2 regions of the Limnobacter sp. SAORIC-690 genome follow, and region 2 is predicted to be linked to the other one. Evidence: riboswitches for the same ligand, from Rfam matches in the RefSeq annotation. Region 2 holds a riboswitch; the other holds the start of a gene.
The links. Region 2 has a riboswitch for cobalamin ahead of BSZ31_RS04025 (TonB-dependent receptor domain-containing protein). Riboswitches for the same ligand answer to the same signal wherever they lie in the genome.
Positions count from the first base shown of each region.

Region 1: it holds a riboswitch for cobalamin, as region 2 does, so the genes downstream of both, BSZ31_RS07255 (TonB-dependent receptor) here and BSZ31_RS04025 (TonB-dependent receptor domain-containing protein) in region 2, are expected to answer to the same signal.

Region 1 covers NZ_MQVZ01000001.1:1,503,813-1,518,446, forward strand. Annotated here, with positions in the region: gene BSZ31_RS07175 (S1C family serine protease) at 1-261, shown strand, start outside; gene BSZ31_RS07180 (ThiF family adenylyltransferase) at 261-1,064, shown strand; partial or broken gene msrA (peptide-methionine (S)-S-oxide reductase MsrA) at 1,068-1,608, opposite strand; gene yajC (preprotein translocase subunit YajC) at 1,744-2,085, shown strand; gene secD (protein translocase subunit SecD) at 2,096-3,988, shown strand; gene secF (protein translocase subunit SecF) at 4,024-4,977, shown strand; gene BSZ31_RS07205 (flagellar brake protein) at 5,028-5,933, shown strand; gene BSZ31_RS07210 (hypothetical protein) at 5,936-6,448, opposite strand; gene BSZ31_RS07215 (hypothetical protein) at 6,465-7,163, opposite strand; gene BSZ31_RS07220 (type II secretion system protein J) at 7,160-7,879, opposite strand; gene BSZ31_RS07225 (prepilin-type N-terminal cleavage/methylation domain-containing protein) at 7,872-8,360, opposite strand; gene BSZ31_RS07230 (type IV pilin protein) at 8,353-8,799, opposite strand; gene purB (adenylosuccinate lyase) at 8,912-10,288, opposite strand; gene BSZ31_RS07240 (glutathione S-transferase C-terminal domain-containing protein) at 10,480-11,091, shown strand; gene mnmA (tRNA 2-thiouridine(34) synthase MnmA) at 11,085-12,158, opposite strand; gene BSZ31_RS07250 (NUDIX hydrolase) at 12,164-12,679, opposite strand; cobalamin riboswitch at 12,738-12,947, shown strand; gene BSZ31_RS07255 (TonB-dependent receptor) at 13,135-14,634, shown strand, end outside.
Region 2 covers NZ_MQVZ01000001.1:841,912-856,545, reverse strand. Annotated here, with positions in the region: gene BSZ31_RS04040 (AraC family transcriptional regulator) at 1-784, shown strand, start outside; partial or broken gene BSZ31_RS04035 (lipocalin family protein) at 855-1,399, shown strand; gene BSZ31_RS04030 (TIGR02450 family Trp-rich protein) at 1,403-1,624, shown strand; cobalamin riboswitch at 1,711-1,914, shown strand; gene BSZ31_RS04025 (TonB-dependent receptor domain-containing protein) at 1,979-3,838, shown strand; gene BSZ31_RS04020 (bifunctional adenosylcobinamide kinase/adenosylcobinamide-phosphate guanylyltransferase) at 3,862-4,431, shown strand; gene BSZ31_RS04015 (ABC transporter substrate-binding protein) at 4,428-5,285, shown strand; partial or broken gene BSZ31_RS04010 (FecCD family ABC transporter permease) at 5,282-6,266, shown strand; gene BSZ31_RS04005 (ABC transporter ATP-binding protein) at 6,272-7,063, shown strand; gene cobO (cob(I)yrinic acid a,c-diamide adenosyltransferase) at 7,081-7,662, shown strand; gene cbiB (adenosylcobinamide-phosphate synthase CbiB) at 7,674-8,618, shown strand; gene BSZ31_RS03990 (aminotransferase class I/II-fold pyridoxal phosphate-dependent enzyme) at 8,656-9,651, shown strand; partial or broken gene BSZ31_RS03985 (cobyric acid synthase) at 9,648-11,110, shown strand; partial or broken gene cobT (nicotinate-nucleotide--dimethylbenzimidazole phosphoribosyltransferase) at 11,132-12,183, shown strand; gene cobS (adenosylcobinamide-GDP ribazoletransferase) at 12,190-13,023, shown strand; gene BSZ31_RS03970 (histidine phosphatase family protein) at 13,020-13,568, shown strand; gene BSZ31_RS03965 (hypothetical protein) at 13,569-14,634, opposite strand, start outside.

The sequences.
Region 1 (14,634 bases), 660 kb from region 2:
CTGGGTATTCGCGGCATCGCAGTCATGGGCGTTGAGCCAGGTTCGCCCGCCGCCCAAGCTGGTTTGAAGCCGTTTGATTTGCAGGCCGGTGTGGTGGGCGACATTATTCTCGCCGTCGACCGCAAACCAGTGGCCAATGTGTTGCAGCTGTCGAAAGCGCTTGAGGCTATTGGCGTAGGCGGTACTGCCAATTTGCTGGTGATGCGTGGCGACGACACGCGAGAAGTGGCTGTCAGTATCGTGGATCTGGAAGCGCGTTAATGGTTGAACCGATGGACGAGCATCCAGATCTGAATCGACGTTTTGGCGGAATAAGTCGCCTGTACGGCGATGGCACACATGCGTTTCTCAACCAGCGCGTTCATGCCATGGTGGTGGGTGTGGGTGGCGTGGGTTCCTGGGCTGCTGAGGCCTTGGCTCGCAGTGGGGTTGGCCACATTACGCTGGTTGATATGGACCATGTGGCTGAAAGCAACATCAATCGGCAAATTCAGGCCACTGATGCCACCTTGGGGCGGGAAAAAATCAAGGCTTTGGCCGATCATATTCATGGCTATTTCCCGCAGTGCCAAATTACTTTGGTGGATGCGTTCCTGGAGCCTGACAATGCACAGGCCCTATTGACTGAATTTGCCGCTGCGGCTGGCGAATGCAAAGTTGTATTGGACTGTTGCGACAATGTGCGGGCGAAGGTGGCCATGGTGACTTGGGCCAAGCGTTTAAACCTTGCCGTGGTACTGTCTGGCAGCGCGGGCGGAAAAACCAAACCCTGGCTTGTGCAACCTGCCGATTTGCGCGACACCACCAACGACCCCTTGCTGGCCAAGGTGCGGTACACCTTGCGCCGCGAACACGGGTATGCCAAGGACCCCGAGAAAAAATTGGGCGTGTCGGTTTTCTATTCAGCGGAGCAGGTCAAGCGCAGCGATGCTTGTGAGCCCGCGGCTGGGCTGAATTGCGCAGGTTACGGTTCAGTGGTTGCAGTAACCGCCACCATGGGCATGCAAATGACCGCGTGGGCCATTGCGCACGCGGTCGATAAGCGCAGCAAACCTGGTTCTTAAAACTTAGCGCTTGAACAGATCACCAAACAGGTCTTCAGCTTTCTCAACCTTTGGGGCCACCACATAGGCACAGTAAGGTTGCATCGGGTTGTTCTCGAAGTATTCCTGGTGGTATTTCTCGGCCGGAAAATAATTCAGCAAGGGCGAAATCTCGGTCACTACCTTGTCGCGAAAATTTCCGTTTTTCCAGGTCTTCAACAAAAGCCACGGCTGTGTCGCGTTGCTCGGGCGTGTGAAAAAAAATGACCGAGCGATATTGGGTGCCCACATCGTTGCCTTGTCGGTTCAAGGTGGTGGGGTCGTGAATGGCGAAAAAAACTGCCAATATTTTCCGGAATGAGATGAGTTCCGGATCGTAGTGCAGCCGGATTACCTCGGCATGGCCGGTTTTGCCGCCACACACCTTGTCATAGTTGGGGTTGGGGTCGCTTCCCCCGCTGTAGCCCGATTCGCACAACTCGATTCCTTTGAGTTGCCGGAAAACAGCTTCCGTGCACCAGAAACAACCCCCGCCCAAGGTTGCCTGTTCTATCTTGCTCGACATAGATCAAAGCCTATTTTTATTGTTCCCACAATCGCTAAGTGAATCTTTAAGTGGAACCCAAGTCAAGCCTTTTGGTCTGAATTTTAAGTGTCAAGCGTTGTATACTCGGCGCGAACCCATCACAACTTTAAGGAGATGACTGTGATTTCATCCGCGTTTGCGCAATCCGCAGCCGCTGGCCCGGAAAGTGGCCTTTTAAGCTTCCTGCCCCTCATTTTGATGTTTGGCGTACTTTATTTCTTGGCCATTCGTCCCCAAATGAAGCGCCAGAAAGAACACAAAGCCATGGTTGAAGCCCTGCAAAAAGGCGATGAAGTAATTGCCTCGGGTGGATTGCTGGGCAAGATCAGCAAAATCAACGAATCGTACATCACGCTGGAAGTGGCCGAAATGGGCGACAAGCCCGTTGAAGTTGTGCTGCAACGCGCCGCTGTGCAAAGCCTGCTGCCTCGCGGCACCCTGAAAGAAACACGTTAATTTTGCTGTCATGAATCGATACCCTGTCTGGAAGTACCTGATGATCGCCATTGTGTTGGTGCTGGGTGTGTTGTACACCCTGCCCAATTTTTATGGTGAAGCGCCCGCTGTGCAGGTTTCAAGTGGCAAGTCCACCTTGAAATTATCACCCGATCTGGCTGACCGATTGTCCAGTCAGCTTGAGGCGCAAGGAGTCAAGCCCGATGGGGTATTTTTCGAAGAAACACTGGGCGGCGGAACTCTGAAATTAAGGTTCAACTCGTCTGAAGAGCAATTAAAGGCGAGAGACTTTCTTCAAAGCCAGCTTAACCCAGAGCCGGCAGACCCCGATTACATTGTTGCCCTGAATTTGTTGTCGCGCTCACCTGACTGGCTGACCAACATCAATGCATTGCCGATGTACCTGGGCCTCGATTTGCGGGGTGGTGTGCATTTCCTGTTGCAAGTGGACATGGATGCTGCACTTGAAAAACGCAAGGACGCCTTGCTGGCCAGCGCCAAGCAAACCTTGCGCGAAGAAGATTTGCGGTATGCCAGCGCGCCCCGCACGCCCGCTGGTTTTAACCTGACCTTCCGCGATGCAGAAGCCCGCAACAAGGCGCAGGCTGCCCTGGCCAAGGAATACCCGGACTTGCAGCTTGCCACTCCTGAAAACAGCACTGAATTTGCGCTTGTAGCGACGTTGGCGCCAGAAATTGAACAGCAGGCGCGCGAGTACGCCTTGCGCCAAAACATCACTACATTGCACAACCGAATTAACGAATTGGGTGTGGCCGAACCCGTGATTCAACGCCAGGGCGCGGACCGCATTGTGGTGCAGTTGCCGGGTGTGCAAGACACGGCGAAGGCCAAAGACATTCTGGGCCGCACTGCGACGCTGGAAGTTCGCATGGTGGATGACAGCCCGGAGGCTCAGTCTGCCCTGGCCAGCGGTATTGTTCCTTTTGGCCTGGAGCGTTACACCGAGCGTGGTGGCCGCGATTTGTTGCTGAAATCGGAAGTGATTTTGACTGGCGACAACCTGACCGATGCGCAAGCCGGCTTTGACAATCAAACCCAGGAACCTGCGGTGCATTTGACGCTGGACAGCCAGGGTTCCCGTATTTTCCGTAACGTAACTGCTGAAAGTATTGGCAAGCGCATGGCGATTGTGCTGATCGAGAAAGGCAAGGGCGAGGTTGTCACCGCGCCGGTCATTCGCGGTGAAATTGGCGGTGGCCGCGTGCAAATCTCAGGCAGCATGAATACGGTTGAGTCGGCTGACCTGGCCCTGTTGCTGCGTGCGGGTTCGCTTGCTGCACCCATGGACATCATTGAAGAGCGCACCATTGGCCCTAGCCTGGGTGCTGACAACATTGACAAGGGTATTAACTCAACCCTGTATGGCTTTGTTGTGCTGGGCGCATTCATGATCGTGTACTACCTGTTGTTTGGTGTGTTTTCAGTGTTTGCACTGGCGGTCAACGTGATGTTGTTGTTTGCCTTGTTGTCGGTGTTGCAGGCCACCCTGACATTGCCAGGTATTGCAGCGATTGCGCTCACCCTGGGTATGGCGATTGACGCCAACGTGCTGATCAACGAGCGTATTCGCGAAGAACTTCGTGACGGCGCGCAGCCGCAGCAAGCCATTGCAGCAGGTTACGAGCGAGCATGGGCCACCATTCTGGATTCGAACATTACCACCTTGATTGCCGGTTTGGCTTTGCTGATTTTTGGCTCAGGCCCTGTGCGTGGTTTTGCAGTGGTGCATTGTCTGGGTATTTTGACCTCGATTTTCAGTGCAGTTGTGGTGTCCCGTGGTGTAGTCAACCTGTGGTATGGCCGTAAAAAGAAACTGGACTCTGTCAGTATCGGGCAAATTTGGCGTCCAAGTGATGACACTGCTGTCGCTAAAAAAGCGTGACCCACACCAACCGAACCAAGTGAACTAAAAGCAAAATGGAACTATTCAGAATCAAAAACGACATTCCGTTCATGCGGCATGCCAAAATTTTCAACATCATCTCGTTCCTGACTTTTGCGGCAGCGGTGTTTTTTCTGTCCACGAAAGGCTTGAATTTGAGCGTTGAATTCACCGGTGGTGTACTGGTTGAAGCCCGTTATTCCCAGCCTGCTGAACTCGAGAAAATTCGCGAAGGTTTGCGTGCCACCGGAATTGATGAACCGCAGGTTCAAAACTTCGGTACAGCGCGCGATGTGCTGGTTCGTTTGGCTGTGAAAGATTTGCAATCGGGCGTATTGGGCACCGAAGGCAAGCTGAATCAACAGGCACTCACCGAGCAGGTGTTAAATTTGGGTGGCCCAAACGTGCAGCTAATGCGAGTTGAGTTTGTTGGCCCACAAGTTGGTCGGGAGTTGGCCGAGAACGGTGTGATTGCCTTGATGGTGGTGATCATCGGCATCATGATCTACCTGGCCCTTCGCTTCGAATGGAAGTTTGCCGTTTCAGCCATTGTGGCCAACTTGCACGACGTGGTCATCATTCTCGGTTTTTTTGCCTTCTTCGGTTGGGAGTTTTCCCTGGCGGTGCTGGCAGCGATATTGGCTGTTTTGGGTTATTCAGTGAACGAATCGGTTGTGGTATTCGATCGAATTCGCGAAACATTCAAGAAAGTCCGAAAAATGACCGTTGAAGAGACCATCGACAACGCAATTACCCGAACAATTTCACGCACCATCATTACCCACGGTTCTACCCAGATCATGGTGTGCTCGATGTTGTTTTTTGGTGGTCCTACCTTGCACGGTTTTGCCTTGGCGCTGACCATTGGTATTTGCTTTGGCATATATTCCTCAGTGTTGGTGGCCAGCCCCCTGTTGATGTGGCTGGGCCTGACCAGGGAAGACTTAGTGAAGCCTGTGAAAAAAGACAAAGAATTTGAGACCCCGTAAAACGGGATTAGTAAGCGAGGCAGCGTGGACAATCCCAAAGACCTTTCGCTTTGGCCAAAGGCGACATTGAAATAGGCAAGGCGCTGCCATTCGCAATCTTTGACAGAAGCGGTGTACTGCTGTTGGCTGAAGGCCAGGCGGTTAATAGCCAGAAACAGCTTGATGAACTGGCCGCCAAGGGCTTGTACCATAACCCCCGGTGGGCCAACAAGTTTGTGATTCAACCGGGCAAGCCCCAAATTGATCCAAACGCCTTGCCCAGAATGCTTCCCGCGAAACAGGCGTTTGAAGATCCCTTCGAGACGGGCAGCCAACTGAAAATGTCTGCGCCTGGGCAATCCAAAGACCCTTTCCATGTGCGTTTAATCGGTAGCATCCCTCAAGCCGCCATTTTGATCACGCACCCCATGCGGGATGGCAAATGTGTATTTGCCAAAGAAGGGCAGGTTTGGGAATTCCAGGCCACTTATGGTTTGTCCATTTACCGCTTCAGTTCAATGATTGAAAAGGTGTTGCTGTCGCCGCACCCGCTGATTGTGATGTCATGGCCCCATGAAACTCATCTGGAGTCGCAGGCCATTCGCCGCGCCAGGCGTGTGAATTGCGATTTGCCTGCCACCATTCGTTTGAATGGCAGTCAAAGTGGTTCCGTCGAATCGATCACTGCTGTAATCGATAATATTTCAACTGGGGGGCTTGAACTGTTGTTTGCCAAGGCGGTGTCTTTCAAAATAGGGCAATCCATCTCGATTGCGTTTCAAATCATTCTGGATGATCGCAAGTATTTGATTGAATGCGATGCCGAGGTGGTCTCAAAACCGCGTGACTCTGGCCCCTCCTCATCAACTTATGGCTTTGCCTTAAAGTCGCTGAACGATGAGCAATTTGCAGTCATTCACGCGTTTGTTAGTGATCGCCTGAATCACCGTCTGGGTCCCCAGCTGTATTCAAAGTAGCCTCAAAGCGGACTAACCAAGGTATACACGCTGACATTTTCTGTCTGGTTGTCTCGTGTGTGCGCGTCAATCCATCTGGCCTCGATGTGCACCCAAACGCCGTTGGTCTGGGTGTTCAAATTGGGTAAGGGCCGAATGCTGACACACGACGCCGCACCCTGCGCCCATGCGCGCGGCAATGTGGCCTGGCTCAGGTTAATTGCGTTGTTGGGTGCACCCAAGGCCCTTGGTCCATTGTTGGTGCATTCGTAGCCCCTGGCACCCGCGTAACTGTTCAAGTGATCTTCCAGCCTCCCCGAGAACTGCTGCATGCGGGCGATGATTTGTCCGCGTGGCGTGTCCCTGTCCAGGTCGGAAATATTGGCCAGCAATACATTGCCAATCTCTGCGACTTGGGTTGCAGCGATTGAACGCACATGGGTCGAATTCTTGGCGCCATAGTTGGCTGTCCAGTTTTTGGCATACAGCACCAGACCAATGGACAGCACCAGAATGGCGATCAATGCGTCGACCATTGAGAATCCGTTTTTTCTAGAATCCAACTTCATGTTTGCCCTTCGATTTTGGTGGCGGCTCCCTTACTTCCCCGGAAGGTGGCCCAGCGGGTGGACGTGAAGGCTCAGCTCGAGGTGGCGGTGGATTCGGGTCTGGTGGGGGCGGTGGGGGCGGTGGTGTTTTTCTTGTAACGTAGGGTAAGCCGTTGCTGTCTTCGCGATTGAACACAAATGAGCGTTTGACGCAACCCGATTCAACACCATTGCTTCCTGAACAGTTGACACTGGCCACAATTTCAAAAGTGGCCCTGTAGTTTTCCTCTGAAATAGAGTGATCGCAGTTGTACGGCACTACAATGCCGCGAATCACAATGTCCTGGCGCGTGTCGACCGGCGTGTCTGGGCTGGCCAACTGTACTTGCGGGTCGAGTGTTTCGGGTAAATCAACTGTGTAGGAGCATTCGCCGATGACCCGAGTGTCTCCTTGGTGCGAATCAATAAGCTGCTGAATGGCCGCATCGTTGCCAAAATTGTGGGTGTAATGTCGAAGGCCGGCATAGGCCAACTGGCGCGCCTCTTCAATATGCTGTTTGGAGTTGGACAGATAAAGATCCAGACTTGTGGTAGTGATGTTTTGCAGGCTGATCAGCCCGAACACAATCACCAACACCACACATACAAACACGCCAAGTGCACCGGTTTGTAATTTATCGTGCAAGTTGCGCCGCTTTTTCATGATCCAACCCTTACCCGCGTTGTGTTCAGCAGGTGAATAACTCTCGCTTCTTCATACTGCCCCTCGGTCAGGTTGTTGCCAATTTTGGCTTTGAACATTGCAATCCAGAACATATTGGATTCGGGGTTGTTCTCTATCACCGAGTTGCAATTCTGTTCGTAGTAAGCAGTGACTTGGTTCGGTGTGTTGGCTTGAAATCTGCAAAACCGAATGTTGGTGAATTCAAAGTCGTGCTTGTTGTTTAAATCAAGCCAGTCCGGGCTGTTGTTGCAAAATGCGCCATGGTCAAATTGCGCCATATTGACGCCGTTCAGTTCCCTTTGAGCCAGCACGCCATTGAGCAGACGAAAGCCGGTTAAGTTAATCACGTCATTTCCGCTGCGACTGACCCGGGTGGGAATACTCAGACAAAAGTTTTGGCTGGTGGGTTGGTATCCGTTGCATTGGGCCGCCTGGTTTTGCAAGCTGCACAGCTGTATGCCTTTGGCCTCGACATCCGGGTTTTGGTAACTGCCACCCCGGTTCAGGTGAACCGTGATAATTTCACCAATCCGATTAACCTGATCCACCAGCTTTTCGGTATTCAAATCGTTTTGTGCGCGCATGCTGACACCCATTAATTTCAGTGCGCCGGTAATGCTGATCGCCAACAAGGCCATGCCAATCAAAAGGCTGACTGTGGATGCGCCGTGAAAACGCCGGGTTTTGTCAGTCATAGCTCACCACCCCGTTGCCGATACCCAAGAAGGTAATCTGTGCGCGCCTGTCACGGTAGTTCAGAGTCAGGCGTGTTTGGTTTTGTGTGTCGAGCACACCCGACACCGCATTGAAATTCAGGCGCACCGCACCTGCCAAGGTGACGTCATTCAAGGTGGCTGAAAATCCGCGATTGTTTTGGCTGCTGGTTTGTGCGTACCACGCGCTACAACCCTTCAGGAACGGATCGTGTTGAACAGTCACATTCAGATTCACCGCCGCGCTGGCGGGTTGCAGGTTCATTTGAACCGGGCATTCGGTGATTGCAGCCAAATTGCGCGCTTGGTCCACATACGTGTCCAGCCGGGATACCTTCACCTTCAGCGTTTGTTTGTTCAACACCGAGTTCATACTCGGGATTACAGAAACGGCCAACACGCCTACCACGGCCAAGCCAACCACTATTTCGATTAAGGTGAAACCGTTGTCTGCCTTAGCCATGTGGAACACACCTTTCAGATGTGTTTTGATTAGAGGCAGACCGGGCGCCAAAACGTTGAATGCCCATGTCACTTTCAACAATCAGGATTCGGCAGGCCTCGGGCAGCTTCAGTGGCGCGCTCGCGCTGGGGGTAACTTCTGCGCGATAACCCCGAAAGTTGGAATTCGAGACCACCACGCTGTATTTGGCTGATGAAGGAAGAACCAAGCGGTTTGCATTCGGTGCGCCATTGCTTGAGACACCCTGCGCGTAGCGTCCGTAACGTTGCCTGTGCAGTTGCTGGCTTAATGCCAACTCTACGCCAAACTCCCGCATGGAACGAAAGTTGGACTTCTCCCAAGAAGATTCATACCCAGCATAGCTTAGCGTTGCGAGTACACCGACAATTGCGATTGCAAATGTCAGTTCAATCAAGGTAAATCCGAGGCCCGCACGCATGGTCAAACACCAAAAATGACTCTATGTGCTTGAGTATGCGTGGGTATTTCGTGCTGATCATCCCCGAGGCAGGGTACTTACAAACGGTGGTCGTTTGCCTCGGGGGTGATTGTCAAATGCGCTTGGCCAGCTCGGCGGCTTTGCCGATGTAGCTTGCGGGAGTCATGGCCAGCAGGCGTGTTTTTTCCGCTTCGGGCAGGTCAAGCTGGGCGATGAATTGCTTCAATCCTTCTTGTGTAATGCCCTTGCCGCGGGTCAGTTCTTTCAACTGTTCGTACGGGTTGGGCAGGCCGTAACGACGCATCACGGTTTGTACTGGTTCTGCGAGCAATTCCCAGGCGTTGTCGATGTCGGCAGCGATGGCTGCTTCATTCACCTCCAGTTTGCCCAGGCCACGCAGGCAGCTTTCATAGGCCAACACCGCATAGCCTATGCCCACGCCCAAGTTGCGCAGCACGGTAGAGTCAGTCAGGTCCCTTTGCCAGCGTGAAACTGGCAGTTTCTCCGCCAGGTGTTTCAACACCGCGTTGGCCATGCCCAGGTTGCCTTCTGCATTTTCGAAGTCGATGGGGTTCACTTTGTGCGGCATGGTGGATGATCCCACTTCACCTGCTTTCAGCTTTTGTTTGAAGTAGCCCAGGGAAATGTAGCCCCAAATGTCGCGGCTCAAGTCGATCAGAATGGTGTTGGTGCGGGCAATTGCATCCATCAGCGCAGCAATGCCGTCGTGTGGTTCAATTTGAATGGTGTAAGGGTTGAAGGTAAGCCCCAGGCTTTCAATCAAATCACGGCTGAGCCTTTCCCAGTCAAAATCGGGGTAGGCTGACAGGTGAGCGTTGAAGTTGCCCACGGCACCGTTCATTTTGGCCGGCAGCTCGACTGCTTTGATCGCGGCGATGGCGCGCTCCAACCGGTGTACCACGTTGGCAAATTCTTTGCCCATGGTGCTGGGGCTGGCTGGCTGGCCATGGGTGCGGCACATCATCGGAAGGTCTGCAAACTGGTGGGCGTAATTGCGCAGGGTGGTCACCATGCGGTCCAGTGTCGGCAAAATCACTTGTTCACGCGTTGCTTTCAACATGAGTGCATGGCTCATGTTGTTGATGTCTTCAGACGTGCAAGCGAAGTGAACAAACTCCGCTGATTTTTTCAGTTCTTCATCGGCTTGAAACTTTTCTTTAATAAAGTATTCAACAGCCTTGACATCATGGTTGGTGGTCGCTTCGAATTCCTTGATGCGTTGGGCATCTGCTTCTGAAAATTCGGTTTTGATGGCTTCAAGTTTTGCCAAAGCTGTTGCGGAGAAGGCAGGGAGCTCAGAAAAGCCAGCCTTGGCCAGTGCTTTCAGCCATTCGATTTCTACGATCACGCGGTGGTGCATGAACCCCGCTTCAGAGAGCAATGGGCGCAAGTTGGCCACTTTGGACTGGTAACGGCCGTCAAGCGGGCTGATTGCGGTTAAGGTGCTTAAAGAGTCTGAAGAGATCATGCGGGTGGTAAAAATTGAGGTTTTTCAAAGCCTTGTATTGTAACCTGTCTCACTGGAAACTGTTTGGACAGAATGGTGTCCGCGGTGGTATTTTGGAATTCTGCTTGTTCAATTTGTAAAACTGTTAGACACTTTCAGGTCGTAAAAAACAAGACGCAATCTCATCCAGGATTGTATTTAGGAGAACTGTGATGAAACTAGTGGGATCCCTGACTAGCCCCTTCGTGCGCAAAATTCGCGTTCAGCTTCAAGAAAAAGAAATTCCGTACGAGTTTGTTCTGGAAAATGTGTGGGATGAAAATACCCGCATCGCCGACCACAATCCGCTGGGCAAGGTGCCTTGTCTGATTTTGGACGGTGGCCAGACTGTATTCGATTCTTTGGTAATCTCAGGCACGCTTGAATACATGATGCCAACAGTGCCCTTGTTGCCAACAAACCCCAATATGCGTGCCTTGGTTCGCACCATGGAGTCTTTGGGGCAGGGTATTAGCCAGGCCGCTGTTGATATTATTCTGGAGAAGAAATTCCATGAAGGTGACAAAGTAAGCCAGGCATTGATTGATCGTCAAACCCAGAAAATTCACAACGGCTTGGCCTGGGTTTCCCACCGCATTAAAACCACCCCCGGTTTTTACCTGACCGAGCAATTCAGCCTGGCGGACATCACGGTTGGTTGTGCATTGTTCTACCTGGATTTCCGCATGCCTGAACTGAAATGGCGCGAGTTGTATCCGGAATTGAATGAATATTCCGAACGCCTTGCCTGTCGCCCAAGCTTTGAGGACACCAAACCTCAGTAACTGGCAATAACTCCGCCACCCAGGCACACATCACCCTGGTAAAGCACTGCGCTTTGCCCGGGTGTCACTGCAAACTGGCTTTCCATGAAGTTCAACTCGAAGCCTTGATTGGTCAATTGGAAGTCACAAGCCGAGTCTTCCTGGCGATAGCGCGCCTTGCAAGCCATGTGTGTTTCTGAAGGCGCCTGGCCTGAAATGTAATGGGCCTGTTCGGCTGTCAGCACTTTCTGGTGCAACCAAGGGTGGTCATGGCCTTGCACCACATACAGCGTGTTGTTTTTCAGATCCTTACGGGCCACAAACCAGGGTTCGCCGTTGCCTTCTTTCTGGCCACCAATACCGATGCCTTTGCGCTGGCCTAGTGTGTAGAAGCTCAGCCCCACGTGTTCGCCAATTTGATGGCCCTCGTCATTCAAAATGGGGCCTGGTGCAGTGGGCAAATACCGATTTAAAAACTCACGGAAAGGCCGCTCGCCAATGAAGCAAATGCCAGTGCTGTCTTTTTTGGTGGCATTGGCCAAACCCAGTTCAAGCGCTATTTTCCGCACTTCGGTTTTCTGGATTTCACCGAGCGGAAACAGGGTTTTACTCAGCTGCGCTTGGTTCAGTCGGTGCAGAAAATACGATTGGTCTTTGCTGTGGTCCACCGCTTTCAGCAGCTGGAATTCACCGTTGACTTCCCGCACGCGGGCATAGTGGCCGGTTGCGATGTAATCAGCGCCCAGGCTGTAGGCATGATCCAGGAAAGCTTTGAACTTGATCTCGCTGTTGCAGAGAATGTCCGGGTTTGGGGTGCGGCCTGCCGAGTACTCGCTGAGAAACACCGAGAACACCCGGTCTTTGTATTCGCTGGCGAAGTTTACCGCTTCAATGTCCACGCCCACCACGTCAGCCACACTTGCAGCGTCCAGCCAGTCTTGCCGGCTGGAACAATATTCCGAGTCGTCATCGTCTTCCCAGTTTTTCATGAAAAGACCAATCACGTTGTAACCCTGCTGTTTGAGCAGCCATGCCGACACTGAGGAATCAACCCCGCCCGACATGCCAATAACTACTGTTTTTGCCATGATGCTTACGACACGCCGGGGGGCATGGGCCCTGCAAGTACGCTGGGATGTGTGTAAACATGCTCAAGCGGCATGATGGGTTGCTTGCCGGCTTTCCAGTTCAGGAAGTCCTCAACACAGCGCATCACCAAGGGGCTGCGGTGTTGGTCTTGCGTGGCGCGCAGTTCTTCAACTGTCATCCACAGGGTGCGAATAATGCCGTCGTCCAGGGCACGCTCTGTGTGGTGTTTAACCACCTCGGCTGCAAATGCGAAGCGAAGGTAAGTGACGTCTTCCAGCGTGCGTGAGCTGGTGTAGCGGCTCATGTAAATACCCAACAACCCCACAGGGTTTACTTCCCAGGCCGATTCTTCCAGTGCCTCGCGGGCAGCACCAAACTGCGGCGTTTCACCTGGGTCCAGGTGGCCTGCGGGTTGGTTCAGTTTGATGCCATCGGTGGTGTGTTCTTCCACAATCAGGAATTTGCCCTGATGTTCAACAATGGCCGCTACTGTAACGCTGGGTTTCCAGACTTCTGACATGGCTTTCAATCGCACTACTTAAACAGGGTGCGCCGAGGGTTGGGAGTTAAAAAACACGTTAGAATAGCAGGGTTAAGGTGCTTGTGCTCATTTTTTGAGCGCAGTTAAACGGGAAGCAGGTTCAAGCCTGCGCTGCCCCCGCAACGGTAAGTAAGTGCGGGTGTGTCATTTTGCCACTGGTAGTAAAGCTGCTCTAAATGCAGCAACTGGGAAGGCGACACATCAAAACTTACAAGCCCGGATACCGGCCTTGACCGTTCAGCCTGTCCCATTCAGGCGAGCGACTGGTGCTGCGGGGAGGCAGTGCGCAGGCGGCTAGTGTCGAAATTTCAAACCGTGTTGCTTCATCAACTGCAGCGTCGTGGTTTGCCTTTGTCCGGTCTTTTGCTCCATTTCTCTTTTCTCGCAGCGTATTTCTATCTGTACGGTGGGTACGGAATATTTGTGTGAGCATCATGAAGAAGACTTGGATTTCCCTCGCATGCACCATTGCGTGCAGCCCAGCGTTTGCACTGACAGACGCAGAAAAAATCGAATTGTCCAAGCTGGACAGCAATAATTTGCCGGCGGTTGTGGTTCACAGCCATCAAACCTTCGAATCCGATGAATTGGCACCCCCTGCCGTGACCCTGATCACGCGCGAAGACATCGATAAATCAGGCTACACCACCATTTCTGAAATCATCGAGAAGCTTGGTTTTGTAGCGACCCGTCAGGGCTTGTCTGGCACACGAGACGCGACCTATGACCTGCGTGGTTACGGCGGAACTGCTTCATCGAATTTGGCGGTGATTGTGGATGGTGTTCGTTACAGTGTTAAAGAACAAGCTGCAGCGAGAATTTCTGCGGTACCGATTCAAAGTATTGAGAAGATCGAGATCATTCGGGGTGGAGCTTCGGTGGCCTATGGTGATGGTGCTTCTGCGGGTGTTATTCGTATTACTACCCGCAGTCCAGAAGCTGAGTCGAAACCAGAAGGATCTTTGCTGCTTAGCACAGGCTCCTATGGTTACAATGAATCCAGCTTTAGCGGCTCTGCGGGAGTGGGGCCATGGTCATTCAGTCTTGATCATCAGCAATCCAATACACGCAATTACCGCCGTAACAACGGTGAAAAGTTTGACAGTGTGGGCGGCACCATTCGATATCTGACCGGGGCACACCAAGTAGGTCTTCGGCTAGGAAATGACAACTCGGAAGTGCGTTTGCCAAACCAGCTGACCTTGCAACAGTTTAAAGATGACCCTAGGCAAGCACCCAACAGCAACCCCAATAACTTTTCGAATATTCAAAGAGATTCAGCCAGCCTGTTTTTCAAGGGACAGTTGGGGTCGTATGAATATGACTTAAATCTGGCACGCAACGACCAGCTCAACACATTCAGGCTGGGTGGCGCTACAGGTGAGCGTTCCTTACTGGATGACCAGATTATGGCGAGCTTGAGTCGAGATTTCAACGCGCTGGGGCTTGCGCATCAACTTACCGTGGGGGTTCACCTCCAAGACGCCACCTACGATACGGTCAGTGTTTTTCCCCCAGCGTTTTTTGCCAATATTTCACAGAAGTCCAATGCACTGTTTGTTACAGACGATGTGTTGGTCAACGAAACTTTGCGTTTGAACGCGGGCTTTCGGGTAGAGAGTATTGACCAGTTCAGGGAAGACACTTCCTCGCCCGATGATACTGTTTCCAGGAATGTGGATTTAAATGCCTTCGAGTTTGGCGTCTCTAAAAAACTGAACGATACCTACACCTTGTTCTCGAAACTGGGGCAGAGTTATCGGGTGCCGAATGCTGATGACAATGAGCCGTTTTCAAGACCGTTCGCGGATAAGTTCATCAATCCCCAGCGTGCCAAAGAGGTGGAGTTTGGCGTGAACCGGACTGCACCGGGTAATCGGCAAACCGTTCGGCTATTCTTTGCGAAACTGAAAGACGAAATCATTGCAGCACCA
Region 2 (14,634 bases):
ATTGGCCAGAATGCCGGCCCTCTACGAGCCAAGTATTGTGATTGTCGTCCAAGGCACAAAACGTGGATTTCATGACGGAAAAATTTACACCTACGATGCCAACCACTATTTGGTGGTGTCAGTCCCCCTTCCCTTTGAAGTTGAAACCCAAGCCACCGCTGAAGAGCCACTTCTGGGTTTGATCATTCGAGTGGATTTTGCATTGGCGGCAGAACTCATGCTAAACCTGAAAGAGTCTGTTTTAGACCAAGGTGAAGAGCTCCCGCCGTTGTTCGCTTCCCGCGTGGATGCCAAGCTTGATGATGCTGTCTTCAGGTTACTTGAAATACTGGAGTCCCCGAATGATTCAACGATTCTGGGTCCTTCGATCATCAAGGAAATCACCTACCGGGTTTTAACGGGCGAGCAAGGCCGAAGTTTGCGTCTTGCTTTCTCCTCTGACCATTATTTGTCGAGGGTGGCAAAAGTATTGAAACTGATTCATTCAAATTACCATCGTGCACTCGATGTGGCTACCTTGGCCAAAGAGGCCAATATGAGCATTCCGACATTTCACGTGCATTTCAAGTCGGTCACCTCCAGTACACCAATTCAGTACATCAAGGCGATCCGGCTTCATCAGGCTCGGCTATTGATGATCAGGAAAGGTGTGAATGCATCCCAGGTGTCGGCCATGGTGGGCTACGAGAGCCCGTCACAATTCAGTCGGGAATTCAAGCGGTACTTTGGTCGTACACCTGTGCAGGAAACTCAGCATGGTCAGTCAATTTTGAGTATGTCGTAACTTCCTGGTTTTTCGTAAATGCACTGAATAATGTGCCAAACTTTCCAATCATTTAATCCTGGGGTTCGCGATGAAATTGGTGCTTTCTTTTTTGATTTCGATCAGTGCTGTATTCCCTACCTTTGCTGCTGAAACTGCGCCACCTCTGCAAACCATTCAATCGCTGGATGTTCCCCGTTACATGGGCACCTGGTTTGAAATCGCGAAATACCCCAACCGTTTTCAGAAGCAATGTGTGCGCAACACCAGCGCCGAATATTCATTACAAAATGACGGCACCGTGAAAGTATTGAACCGTTGCCAACTGGCCAGCGGCGACATGGATGAAGCGAGGGCCAAGCTCGTCAAATTGGCGGTTTAAAGTCGCCCAAGCTGGAAGTGCGTTTTGCACCTGCGTGGTTAAGTTGGTTGCCGATGGTGTGGGGTAAATACTGGGTGATCGACCTGGATCCGGAATACCAGTTGGTGGCTGTGAGCGAACCCAGCCGTGAATACCTGTGGGTATTGGCCCGCACGCAACAAGTGGACAAAGCAAAATACAATGCACTGCTGCAACGCCTGAAAGCCAAAGGTTTTGATTTGAACAAGCTTGAACTGTCGCCGCAAGGCAGTTAAACCATGCGCCAGTTAAACCCGAAGAAATTGCTGCTCAGCAAGTGGACCGCCGCAAAGCCCGTGAACAAGGAAAAACATTTTCTGGTTCGAAGCGTGGTCAAGCCTGCCAGCGAAGATTTGCCCATTGAACTCTTTGAGCTGGAAGCTGTGCATTCAGGCAGAACGCAAATTATTCACTGGCGGGATTTGCAAGACGAAGCGCAGTGGTTGCAGGGGTGGAAGTGACCACGTTTAACCATCGATTGGTACTTATAACAAGCAAATCAATCGTGGCCCTACCGACAGAAAACCCAATTGCTTTCGCGCTGCTGCGTTACAATGCGCCTGTTGGTGCTCTTGGAACAGTCCATGTTCTGAAGTTAAACGGGAAGCCCTTTGGCGCTGCCCCCGCAACGGTACGCAGACAAGTCTTGTGCTTGGCTTTCATCAAAAACCATTGGGTGTTTTAAACGCCTGAGAAGGTGATGAGGGTTCGTCTGCCAGCCCGGATACCGGCCAACAGCGGGGTGTGCAATTTGCACACTGTGTCCCATGCACTGTCGGGGAAGGCGGTGAGGGTACTCGTCAATCAAACTTACAATGAACTCAATTCGCTTGGGAAAGCTATGGCTTGCCACGCCGGTCGCCATTGCTGCGGCCGCTCCTGTATTTGCACAAACCAATCCAACTTTCGAATCCGTGGTGGTCACCGCCACCCGCACCGAACAGCCTGTCACGGATGTGTTGGCCGATGTCACGGTGATTGATCGCGACACGCTAAGCCGCGCCGGGCAAACGTCGCTGCGCGAATTGCTGGCCCAACAGCCGGGCGTGCAAATGTCTTCCAACGGCAGTTACCGCTCTAACACGGGGATTCTTTTAAGAGGAGCATCGGCCACACAAATCATTTTGCTGGTGGATGGCGTGCGTGTGGGTTCTGCAACCAATGGTAGCCTTTCGCTGGAAACCATTCCGCTTGAATCCATCGAGCGCATCGAGATTTTGCGTGGTGCTGCTTCAGCCTTGTATGGCCCAGATGCAGTGGGCGGTGTGATTCAAATCATCACGCGGCAAGCGGGTGTTCCCCGGCGTTCTGTCAGTGTGGGTGTGGGCACCGATGGCCAGCGCCTGGGAGCCGCTCATTTCGGTGGTAAAAGCGGTATTTTTGGCTACAACCTTGGCTTCTCGCATGAGCGAGGCAGCGGCATTGATGCCAAGACGCCCGAGGCAACCGGCTTGAATCCGGATGAAGATCGTTTTGAAACCAGCAGCCTGAATTTCAGTTTGGTGGCCGACGTACATACGGATCATCAGTTGAAGTTTCAATCGCTGTACAGCAAAGGCCGGTATGGTTTTGACGGAACGCCATCGCCCAACCCGCTGGGTTTGAATTCCATGAATAGCGAGGCAATAGCCAATCCAGAAGTGAACCAGTCCAGCCTGCAATGGGTGGCAAAGTGGGCTCCTCGTTGGAAGTCCACCATATTGGTTGCGCAGTCCGATGACAAGTCGGTCACTGAATATCGCCGCCTGTCCGATGGCGCAGACGCAGGTGTCGCACGGTTCAACACCAAGCGCGACCAGTACAGTTGGCAAAACGACATTGGCTTTGGCAGCGATGTGCTTACCCTGTTGGCCGAGCAACGCAGCGAAGAAGTGGACAGCACCACGAACTACCCCGTGAAGGCCCGTACCATTGATGGGTTCATGGCATCGTACGCATTGAACCGCGACCAGTGGGACGCGCTTGGGGTGCTGCGAAGCGACGACAATTCCCAGTTCGGGCGTTTCAATAACTATGCCTTTTCAGCTGGCTACAAACTGAATTCACAATGGCGTTTGGTGGGCAGTGCGGGCAGCAGTTTTCAGGCGCCTACCTTCAACCAGCTGTACTTTCCGGGTTTTGGTAACCCCGAATTACAACCTCAGCGCAGTCGTGCCAAAGAGGTGGGCCTGAAGTATGCTGCGCCAACAATTGTTGCAAGCGCGGTGGTTTATCACAACAGCGTACAAGGCTTCATCACCCCTTCTACCAATGTGCAATCGGCCCGCGCAACATTGCGTGGTGCCACATTCGCGGTAGATCGCCAGTTTGAAACACTGTTGGTCAAAGCTTCCTATGATTACACCGACCCCAGAACCGAACCCGATGACAAGCGCATTGTGCGAATTGCCCGCCACGTATTCAATTTAAACTTGAGCCGTGAAACTGGCCCCTGGCGGTACTATGGAGAATTGAAACTGGCCAGTGACCGTGAAGACAGGGCGATTCGTTTCAGCGACCCCAACATTGAACTGGGTGGTTATGGTTTGCTTAACGCCGGTGTAAGCCGCAAGGTGAATCAGGAATTGTCCGTGTCGGCCCGTTTGAACAACATCACCGACAAAACCTATTCACTGGCCAATGGCTTTACCACACCGGGCAGAAACCTGTTTGTGTCTGCCAACTGGTCTTTTTAAAGGGTGAAACCTGATTGATGCACATGCTTGCCCGTTCTGAACTGATATTGGGTGGCCAGCGCAGCGGTAAATCGCGCCGCGCTGAAAACCTGGCTATTCAATGGCTTGAGGCCGATCCACAACGGCAAGCTGTACTCGTGGCCACAGCCCATATTGGCGACGATGAAATGCAGCAACGCATTGAGCAGCACCAGCTTGACCGCGCAAAGCGCGTGCCCCGTTTGGTGGCGGTTGAGGAATGCCTGTACCTGCCTGCAGCCTTGAAATTGCACAGCACCAGCAACACCCTGCTGATCGTGGATTGTTTAACCCTGTGGTTGGTTAACTGGTTGATGCCACCACCCGGTGCGCCTGCACCTGCACAAGGGTTTCACCACACGGTCGAGCAACTGGTTCACACGCTGCACAACTTGCCAGGGCCGGTGGTGTTGGTGAGCAATGAAATTGGTTTGGGTGTTGTGCCCATGGGCAAGGAGGTGCGCCATTACGTGGATGAACTGGGGCGCTTGAACCAAACCATGGCCGATGCATGTGAACGGCTTACCTTGATGGTGGCCGGGCAGGCGCTGTATGTGAAAGGGGCACCCGCATGAAAATATTTGGCGTGCGGCATTCAATCGCTTTTCTGCTGGCATTGTCGGCATGGGCTGCACACGCAGCACCGCAGCGCATTGTCAGCCTGTTGCCTTCGCTCACTGAAAGTGTATGTGAATTGGGGGCCTGTAGCCGCTTGGTGGGTGTAGATCGATATTCCAACTGGCCAGCATCGGTTCAACAACTGCCCCGTGTAGGCGGCGGGATTGATCCGAATATTGAAGCGATTGTTGCATTGAAGCCAGACCTTGTGTTGATGGCAGAATCGACACGTGCAGCCGAAAGGTTGCAGGCACTCGGCCTGAAAGTGCTGATGCTTGAGCCAAAAACACATGAACAGGTGCAGGTGGTGATGGCCAAAGTGGGCGAAGCCTTGGGATTTGCACCGGCAAAGGCCGAGCAGGTGTGGCGCAATGTGGATGCGGGTGTGTCTGCCGCAGCAGCTTCTTTGCCGGAACATGCGCGCGGTATTCGCGTTTATTTTGAAGTGAACCGGGCGCCCTACGCCGCAGGTGAATCATCTTTTATCGGTCAAACACTCAAGCGCCTTGGTGTGGGCAATGTGGTGCCTGCTGAACTGGGGCCGTTTCCAAAGCTGAACCCGGAATTTGTGGTGCGTGCCAACCCCGACCTGATCATGGTGGGGCAACGCAATGTGCAAGGCATGACCGAGCGGCCCGGCTGGCAGCGCCTGCCTGCGGTGCGCGAACAACGCATTTGCATTTTCAACAGTGACGATGAGGACGCCATTGTGCGCCCCGGCCCCCGCATGGCCGAAGGTGCCCGCCTGCTGGCGCAGTGCATTCTGAAACACAGCAATGTAACTCCAACAAGCCGAGGTGGTGCCTTATGAATACACGCGCAAGCCTGTGGCTGGGTGTTTTGTTGTTGGCCTTAAGCCTGTTGTTGTGCGCCATTGGTTTGGGTGTGGGCAGCACAGGTCTTGAATCGGTGTGGCGCATGTGGGGTGACCCGGTGGCTCATCAAATAATTTTCGACATTCGTGCACCCCGCACACTGTGCCTGGGCCGCCGGTGCCTTGCTTGGGCTGGCGGGTGCGGTTGCGCAAGGTCTGTTTCGCAACCCCTTGGCCGATCCGTTTTTGTTGGGCAGCGCGTCGGGTGCTTCCTTGGCGGTGGCAGTGTCGCTGGCTGTACTGGGCGTGTCGCCATTTGCCGAGGCGTGGGTGGTGCGGCTGGGCCTAACCGGTGCTGCTTTTGTGGGTGCGGTGGGCGCTGTGCTGCTGACCCTGACGTTGGCCAAAGGCGTGCAACACACACTGCGCCTGCTGCTGGCAGGTGTGGTGGTTGGCATGGTGTTGGGTGCGCTGACATCATTAATCACGATTGCGGTTCCGCAAACCTTGCAGGCCATGCAAGCGTTCATTCTGGGTTCTACCGGTTTTGTGGGTTGGCAATCGCTGGGAATCATGCTGCTTTCCGGCGTGTTGTGCCTGGCTGTGGCCTGGGCTTTTTCCCGCACGCTGGATGCCCTTACCTTGGGAGAACACACCGCGCAAAGTCTGGGTTTGCCCTTGCGCCCCGCACGCATGGCATTGATCGCTGTGGTCGCTTTGGCCACCGGTACTGCCGTTGCACACACCGGCCTGATTGCCTTTGTGGGTTTGGCTGCACCGCATTTGGTGCGCGCTGCGGTGCGCACTACCTATGCACAGTTGGTGGTGTTGGCCAGCCTGATGGGTGGGGTGTTGCTGCTGGCTGCCGATATTCTGGCCCGTGGCTTGATTGCGCCTCAGGAAATTCCTGTGGGCGTGTTGACTGCCACGCTGGGTGGCGGCTATTTGCTGTGGCTGATGCACAGGAGGGCGGGGTAATGAACATGAACCAGACTACTGCCGCATTCGAGGTAAAAGGCCTTTCGGTTTCACTGGGTTCGGGCCGCTTTGCGTGCCCCGTCATACACCAGCTTGATACTCGTATTGCGGCTGGCCGCTGGACCTGTGTGGTGGGCCCAAACGGCGCGGGAAAATCCACTTTTCTGCGTGCCTTGGCTGGGCTTGTTCCCACGCAGCGAGGCCGTGTCAAGGTGAATGGAAAAGACTTGCAGAGCTATGCACACCGCGAACGCGCCAAAACTGTGGCCTGGCTGGCCCAGGGCGGGGCCGATCAGGCTGCTGATGACTTGAGTACCTACGACATCGTCATGCTGGGCCGCTTTCCCCATTTGCCCTGGTTAAGCCCGCCCGGCCCAGCCGACCACGCCGCTGTGCAGCAGGCCATGGAACAAACCCGTGTGTGGGAATGGCGCAGCCGTTTGTTTGGAAGTCTTTCCGGGGGCGAACGCCAGCGCGTGCTGCTGGCGCGCCTGTTGGCTGTTCAGGCCGACATTGTGTTGATGGACGAACCTTTGGCCAACCTCGACCCGCCGCACCAGGCCGACTGGATTGCGCTGGTGCGTAGCCTGGTGGCCCAAGGACGAACGGTGGTGACCGTGTTGCATGAAATTTCCCTGGCCTTGCTTGCCGACGACCTGTTGGTGTTGCAAGCAGGCCAATTGCACTACGCCGGCCCCAGTCACGAGCCGACGGCACACCACGCCCTGCAAACTGTTTTTGATCATCGACTTTCCATTCACCAGGTGAACAACCGTTGGCTTGTGTTGCCAACCTGACTGCGAGAGAAAACCCCATGCAAATTGAAACGCCCCCCACTGAAAAACGTTACGACCGGCCCGAAGGCGAAAGGCGTGGCCTGATCATCGTGAACACCGGCGATGGCAAAGGCAAAAGCACTGCGGCATTTGGCCTGGCCTTGCGTGCATTTGGGCGCACCCATGTGCATGGCAAGCTCGTGAAAATTTACCAGTTCATGAAAGTGCCCAGTGCGCGTTTTGGTGAACATCGATCCTTCGAGCAACTGGGTTTGTCCATCGAAGGGCTGGGTGATGGCTTTAGCTGGAAAAGCAAAGACATCGAACATTCAGCGCAACTGGCCCGGGACGGCTGGGCCAAAGCCCGCGACACCATTCTGGGAGGCGAACATTTTATGGTGGTGCTGGATGAACTGACCTACGGCTTGATTTACGGCTGGATCCCGCTGGAGGATGTGTTGCAAACCCTGCGCGAACGACCCAAGGATGTGCATGTGGTAATCACCGGGCGGCGTTGCCCGCAGGAAGTAATCGACATGGCCGACACGGTGACAGAGATGACCATGGTCAAGCATGCTTTCAAGGCAGGCATACCGGCCCAGCGCGGTATCGAAGATTAAACGCAACGCAAATGGACAATGCCAGCCCCGCTTTGATTTTCGCCACGTCTTTTACATCCATTGACGGTTTGGCTGGTGCCATGCTGGTGGCTTTGCTCGTCGATTATTGTTTCGGCGAACCGCCGGTTCGCTGGCACCCGGTGGTGTGGATGGGCAATTATCTGGGGTGGGTCGGTCGTTTGTTTGCACCTGTAATGGGTGTTGTGCCCAGCAAAGTGATGGCCCCATTCACAGCCGGTGCCTTGGCGTGGTGCGCGGGTGCTGCGGGTGTATTCATTCTGGCTGCGTTGCTTTCAAAGTGGGTGGCACAGGCGAATTGGGTTTTCCAAGTGTTGTTGCTGGGCCTGTTGTTCAAACCCATGTTGGCCTGGCGGGTGCTGCGCGATGAAGTACACGCAGTTGAAAAAGCCTTGCAACGTTCACTGCCCGAAGGCCGACAGCAGGTGGCGCGTTTGGTCAGCCGCGATGTGAACGGCCTGAGCGAGGCGCAGGTTCGGCAGGCTGCCATTTCTACACTTGCAGAAAATTTAAATGACTCTGTGGTAGCCCCGCTGTTCTGGTTTGCGGTGCTGGGTTTGCCAGGCGCTGCAGTTTATCGCTTTGCCAATACGGCCGACGCCATGTGGGGCTATCTTGGCGAACGCGCAGGGCGCGACTGGACCTGGGCAGGCAAGTGGGCAGCACGCGCAGACGATGTGTTGTCCTGGTTGCCTGCCCGCATCACCGCCGTGCTGATTTGCCTGTTGTTCAAAGGTCGTGGCCTGTTTCAATTACCCGGTATTGCACAACAAACCCCTTCACCGAATGGCGGTTGGCCCATGGGGGCCTTGGCTTTGGGCATGAATATTTGTCTGGAAAAGAAAGGCGTGTATTGTTTGAATAGGCAAGGCGAGGCGCCACGCAGTGCCACATCGAAGCCGCCTTGCATGCCTGCGCACAAGTGGTGGTATTCATAGCGGTGCTTTGCTTGGTGGCTGTTTCGTGGGGGGTAACATGAACACACGTATACATGGCAGTACCGATGAGCACGGGCCGGTGCCCTTTGACTTCTCGAGCAATGCCAATGCAGTTGGGCCTTGCCCTGTGGTGTTGAACGCAGTTCAGCAGGCTGACGCACTGCGTTACCCCGATCCGAATTACACGGCCTTGCGCACTGCGCTTGCCGACTTTCATCAAGTGGATGAATCCAGAATTGTGGTTGCGGGCAGTGCAAGCGAATTCATTCAACGCCTGACCACCTGCCAGTGGCGCAAGGGCTGCAATTCTTACTGGGTGCCGCAACACGCTTATGGCGATTATGCGCACGCCGCGCAGGTGTGGGACATGGAACTGGTTGATGACCCAAGTCAGGCTGGCTTGGTGTGGTTGTGCAACCCTTCAAGCCCCTTGGGGCAAACTGAATCGACCGAGCTCTTGAAAATTGTAGAGGCCCACCCCGATGTGGTTGCCGTGCTTGATTGTGCTTATGAACCCTTGTGCCTTGATGAACAGGCCCGCACGGCCGTGCAAAAACGAGACCATTTGTGGCAATTGTGGTCGCCCAACAAGGCATTGGGCATGACAGGTATTCGCGGCGCTTACGCCATTGCACCCGTGGGTGAAAGCCGAGCGGTGTGCGCACTGAATAGCCTGGCACCTTCCTGGCCGATCGGCACGCACGGGCAAGCAATGCTGCTTGCCTGGACCTTGCCGGAAACACAAGGCTGGTTGGCTGAAAGCCGCAGCGTGCTGGCGCAATGGAAACTGGATCTGCTGAATTGCCTTCACCAGCGGGGTTGGGAAACGATGCCCAGCATTGCCTCGTTTGTGTGTGCCAAAGCACCTTGCGGAATTGATGAGGTGCACCTGCGCGCGCGTGGCATCAAGCTGCGCGATGCCACCTCGTTTGGTTTGCCCGGCTGGTGGCGCTTGTGCGCGCAAGGGCCACAGGCCATGGCTGCGCTTTCAAGTGCGCTTGAATATTATCCTGCAAGGCAGGGCCACGAATGACCGCAGTGTGTGTGATGGTTCTGGGTACCAGCAGCGGTGCAGGTAAAAGCTGGGTGACCACGGCATTGTGCCGTCACTATGCACGCCTGGGTTTTAAGGTGGCACCCTTCAAGGCACAAAACATGAGCAACAATGCCCGCGTGGTGGCGGGTTTGCATGGCAGTGAAGGGGAAATTGGTTCTGCCCAGTATTTCCAGGCGCTGGCCGCATGTTGCGAACCGCATGTGCACATGAACCCGGTGTTGTTAAAACCCGAAGCCGACACCAAAAGCCAAGTGGTCGTGTTGGGACAAGTGGACATGGCGTTGAGCAAGACCCCGTGGCGGGAACGCAGCGCCCAGGTGTGGCCGCACATCATGGCATCACTGGATGCACTGCGTGCCGACCATGATGTGGTGGTGATCGAGGGGGCAGGTTCACCGGCAGAAATAAACTTGCACGCCAGTGACATTGTGAACATGCGCGTGGCCGTGCACGCGCAGGCGCGCTGCCTGCTGGTTGCCGACATTGACCGTGGTGGGGCTTTTGCCCACCTGTATGGCACCTGGCTTTGTTGCCCACCGAGGAACGTGCCTTGATTCGCGGTTTCGTGTTGAACAAATTTCGAGGTGATGCGGCCTTGCTGGCTCCCGCGCCCGAACTGTTGCAGCAGTTGACCGGTGTACCCACCGTGGCCACCCTGCCCATGTGGTTTCAGCATGGTTTGCCGGAAGAAGATGGGGTGTTCGATGACCGCAGCCGTTCCACTGGCCGCGTGCACATCACCATTGCTGTGCTGGCTTTTCCGCGTATCAGCAATCTGGATGAATTCCAGCCCCTGAAAAATATGCCCGGTGTGCGTTTGGTGTGGGCCCGCACACCTGCCGATTGTGCAGGCGCTGACTGGATTATTCTGCCGGGTTCAAAACACACCACAGCCGATTTGGCATGGTTGCGCGAACAGGGGCTGGACCAAACTGTGGCCGCGCATGCCGAACAAGGCAAACCCGTGTTGGGCATTTGTGGTGGCCTGCAAATGTTGGGTGAGGCACTGGTGGATGCGCACGGCATTGATGGCAATGCACCGGGGCTGGGGCTTTTGCCTTTGGTGACCTGCTTTGAACCCGACAAAACAGTGCGCCGTACCACGCTGCTTTTTGGTGCCGTGCAAGGGCCTTGGGCCGCGTTGGCGCAGCAACTGGTCAACGGCTATGAAATTCACCATGGTCAAACCGCGCAACACCCGGCGCTGGCTCAAGTCGGGCAGCTTGCGCGCGAAGTGCTGCCCGGCTTGGGTTGGCAAAATACAGCGGGCAATGTGCTGGGTGTTTACGTGCACGGCCTGTTTGAAGATGCCGCAGTGTTGGCCGCATTGTTTGGCGCACAAGCCCCCACGCTGGAAAGCGTATTCAACGGGCTGGCAGATTTTCTGGAACAGCATGTACAACCGGGCGTATTGAGCGCACTTATCGAACCCTAATTTTTCAGGTACACAGCACCCATGCCATTTGATTTACCCCTTGTTCAAAACCCCTGCAGTGCTGTTTTGCAAGCACGGATCCAGGCCTTGCTTGACAACAAAACCAAACCGCTTGGTTCATTGGGTCGGCTTGAAAAACTGGCCGTTCAAATAGGCCTGGTCTTGGGCACTGAGAGCCCTGCTCTGGAACAGCCGCAAATGCTGGTGTTCGCAGCCGACCATGGTTTGGCACAGCGCGGGGTGTCCGCCTACCCCAGCGATGTGACCTGGCAAATGGTAGAAAATTTTCTGGCTGGTGGTGCGGCGGTCAGTGTACTGGCACGCCAGCATGGCTTGAATTTGGGCGTGGTCGATTGCGGTGTGCGCCATGAATTCACGGCGCGCCCCGGTTTGTTGATTCGCAAAATTGGATATGGCACGGCTGACAGCCTTGAAGGCCCGGCCATGTTGATTCATCAATGCGAACAGGCGCTGCTCAATGGTGTTGAGTTGCTTCGCAGCCTGCCTGGCAACGTGCTGTTATTGGGGGAAATGGGCATTGGCAATACATCGGCTGCAGCGCTTTTGATGGCGTGTTTCACCGGGTACGACATTGCTGAATGCACCGGTGCGGGAACGGGTTTGAATCCCGAAGCTGTTCAGCGCAAAACAAGTATTTTGCGGCAGGTTTTAAGCCAACATGCCAAGCACAAACACCGCTTGAAATACTTGCAGCCGTTGGCGGGTTTGAAATTGCAACGATGGTGGGTGCGGTGTTGCAGGCCGCTAGTGAACGCCGTGTGGTGGTGGTTGATGGTTTTATTGCCACTGCAGCGGTGTTGGTGGCGCATGCAATGTGCCCCAAGGTGTTGGCGTACTGTGTTTTTGCGCATCAATCGGGCGAGCAAGGCCACCGCAAGATGCTGAAATTCTTGAATGCACAACCCTTGCTTGATCTTGGTTTGCGTTTGGGTGAAGGCTCTGGTGCAGCTTTGGCGTGGCCCTTGCTGGTGTCGGCTTGTAGCATACTGCGCGACATGGCCAGTTTCGATTCAGCCAGCGTGTCGCGCGCAGGCGATTCAACACAGGCGTAATTTCCCATGCTTCAACTGCTCACTCAATTCATTCGCCACTACCTGCTTGCAGTGCAGTTTTTCACACGCATACCCATTACCGGAAAATTGGCTGAGTGGGTGGGCTTCTCGCCCGCCATGTTGCGTGCCAGTGCTGCACATTTTCCCGGTGTGGGCTGGCTAGTGGGAGCAACATGTGCAGCCGTGTTGTGGGGCTTGGTGTGCGCCTTGCCTGAAGTACCCGCTGCAAGCTGGGTGGCAGCCGTGTTGTGCACCGTGTTCAGTGTAATGTTGACGGGTGCGTTTCATGAAGACGGTTTGGCCGACACGGCTGATGGCTTGGGTGGCAGCATGAACCGCGAACGCGCGCTCGACATCATGAAAGATTCCCGGGTGGGCACCTATGGCGCACTGGCGTTGGTGCTGGTGGTGTTGCTTAAAATCAGCCTGCTGACCATGTTGTTGCAAATCGCAACCTTGACGATTGCAGCGGTGGGCGTGTTGGGTGCGCATGTGGTGTCGCGCTTCTTGCCCTTGTTAATTATTCGCAGTTTGCCGCATGTGGGCGACACACATCAATCCAAATCAAAGCCACTGGCTGATCAAATTGGCAACCGTAGTTTAGCGGTCGCCACGGTGTGGGCTGCAATGGTTTTTGGTGTGTTGTATGCGCTTGCACCGGGCGCACCCTGGTGGGCAGCTGCTTTGGGCGCCGTATTGGCACTGGGTTATATGTGGCGCTTGCTAAAACGCAGGTTGGGCGGATTTACTGGCGACGGTTTGGGGGCCACACAACAAGTGTGTGAAGTGGTTTTTTACCTGGGCTTGTTGTTGGCTTGGCCGCTGGCTGCTGTGTCATGAAGCTGTGGTTGGTTCGCCATGCCCCGGTGCTGTTACCTGCAGGAATTTGCTACGGCGCAAGCGATGTATTGGCCGATGATGCGGCCAGCCTGCAATCGGCCCGGCAAGCAGCAGAACAATTGCCGCCAGGCTTGCCTGTGCGTGTTTCAGGCCTGCTGCGCGCGCAACAACTTGCAAACCATTTGGCGGCGCTACGGCCCGATCTCCCCACCGCAATTGTAGATGTCCGCTTAAATGAAATGAACTTTGGTTGCTGGGAAATGCAGCCTTGGGACGCAATTCCACAAACCGAATTCGACGCCTGGCTGGCTGATTTTGATCACCATTGTTTTGGCGGTACTGAAAGCACACATTTGGTGTTGCAGCGCGTGGGGAAAGCTTTAAGTGGCGTGCAGAACGATGAATTGTGGATTACCCACGCTGGCGTCATTCGTGCGGTGCAGTGGATTGTTGAACACGGTTTTGAACCTGTTCAAAAGGCTGAAAACTGGCCGAAAACGGTGGTGGAGCCAGGTGGGTTGTATAGTGTGGAAATTCGGGGTTAATTAGATGCTTGTCCATTCAAGGTTGATTACACGCACAAGAATTCGTTGTTTTTCCTCTGGGTTCAGCAGGCTCAAAAGATAGTCTTCAATCTGGTTGGGCGTTTGAGGTGTTGGTGAGCCATTGAGTGTTTTCGGTATGTTTCCCCGCGAATGTTTTCCAAACCAAAGCGCCAAGTAAATGCCGTGCCCATCCGCATTTTTTTCAATTGAATATTTGTTAATCAATTGGTCGCGCAGGCTAGTCCAAAGGTCTTTGTTCCAGTCGCATTTGAATTCTAGTGGAACAGAAAATTTGTTGCTGAAAGAGGCCCGAATGTCTGCACGTTTGCTGTTGACATACTGGGCTTCAGGTGAACATTCCACACCGTGCGGTGACAGCCTGCTTTTTAGCTCACTGAAAATAATATTTCGACAATCGTTTTCATCTTTCGGGCGGCGTTCTTTATAGGTATCCCAAAAGCGCGCGTAAATGTTGGCATTGTCCTTATGGATTGATTCTACATAGTCATCCAGATGTTCCACAACCAATTGCTGTAAGTCTTTGACATCAACAGGCTCGCGATTCTTCAGCACCTTGATCAGGCTTTCCGGTTTCAGGAATTCAAATGACTTTTCCCGAATGCGAATTTGTGTATCGTACGCAGTGTGTTCGAGATAAAAATGAATTTTTTCAAGTTCAGGCAATTGTTGTAGCCGTCGAAGTTCAGTCAGCGCAGTAGGGTCTTCGCTTTCACCAAGCTGCGTAATCAAGCGGCGCAAGCTCCACCACAACTCACCAGAACGGCTAGTCGTATGTCCCCCATTCTCAATTTCAGGGTTCGTATTCGTTGCAATCACTTCAACCAAACGGGATAAAAACATGGCCGACGTACTTGGTATGTAATTGTTCTCGTTTGAATTGTGTTCTATGAATTGGAAAAAATAATTCGCCTTGGTTTGTGAAGTTGTTACTTCAGCGATCAACAGGTTTTCATGGGCAGGCGTGTCAATTGCCAGACCAGTCATGATCCAGTAAATACGCTGGCCAGCATCCATACTTTTGCTGTTCAACTTGTTTTTGAGCATG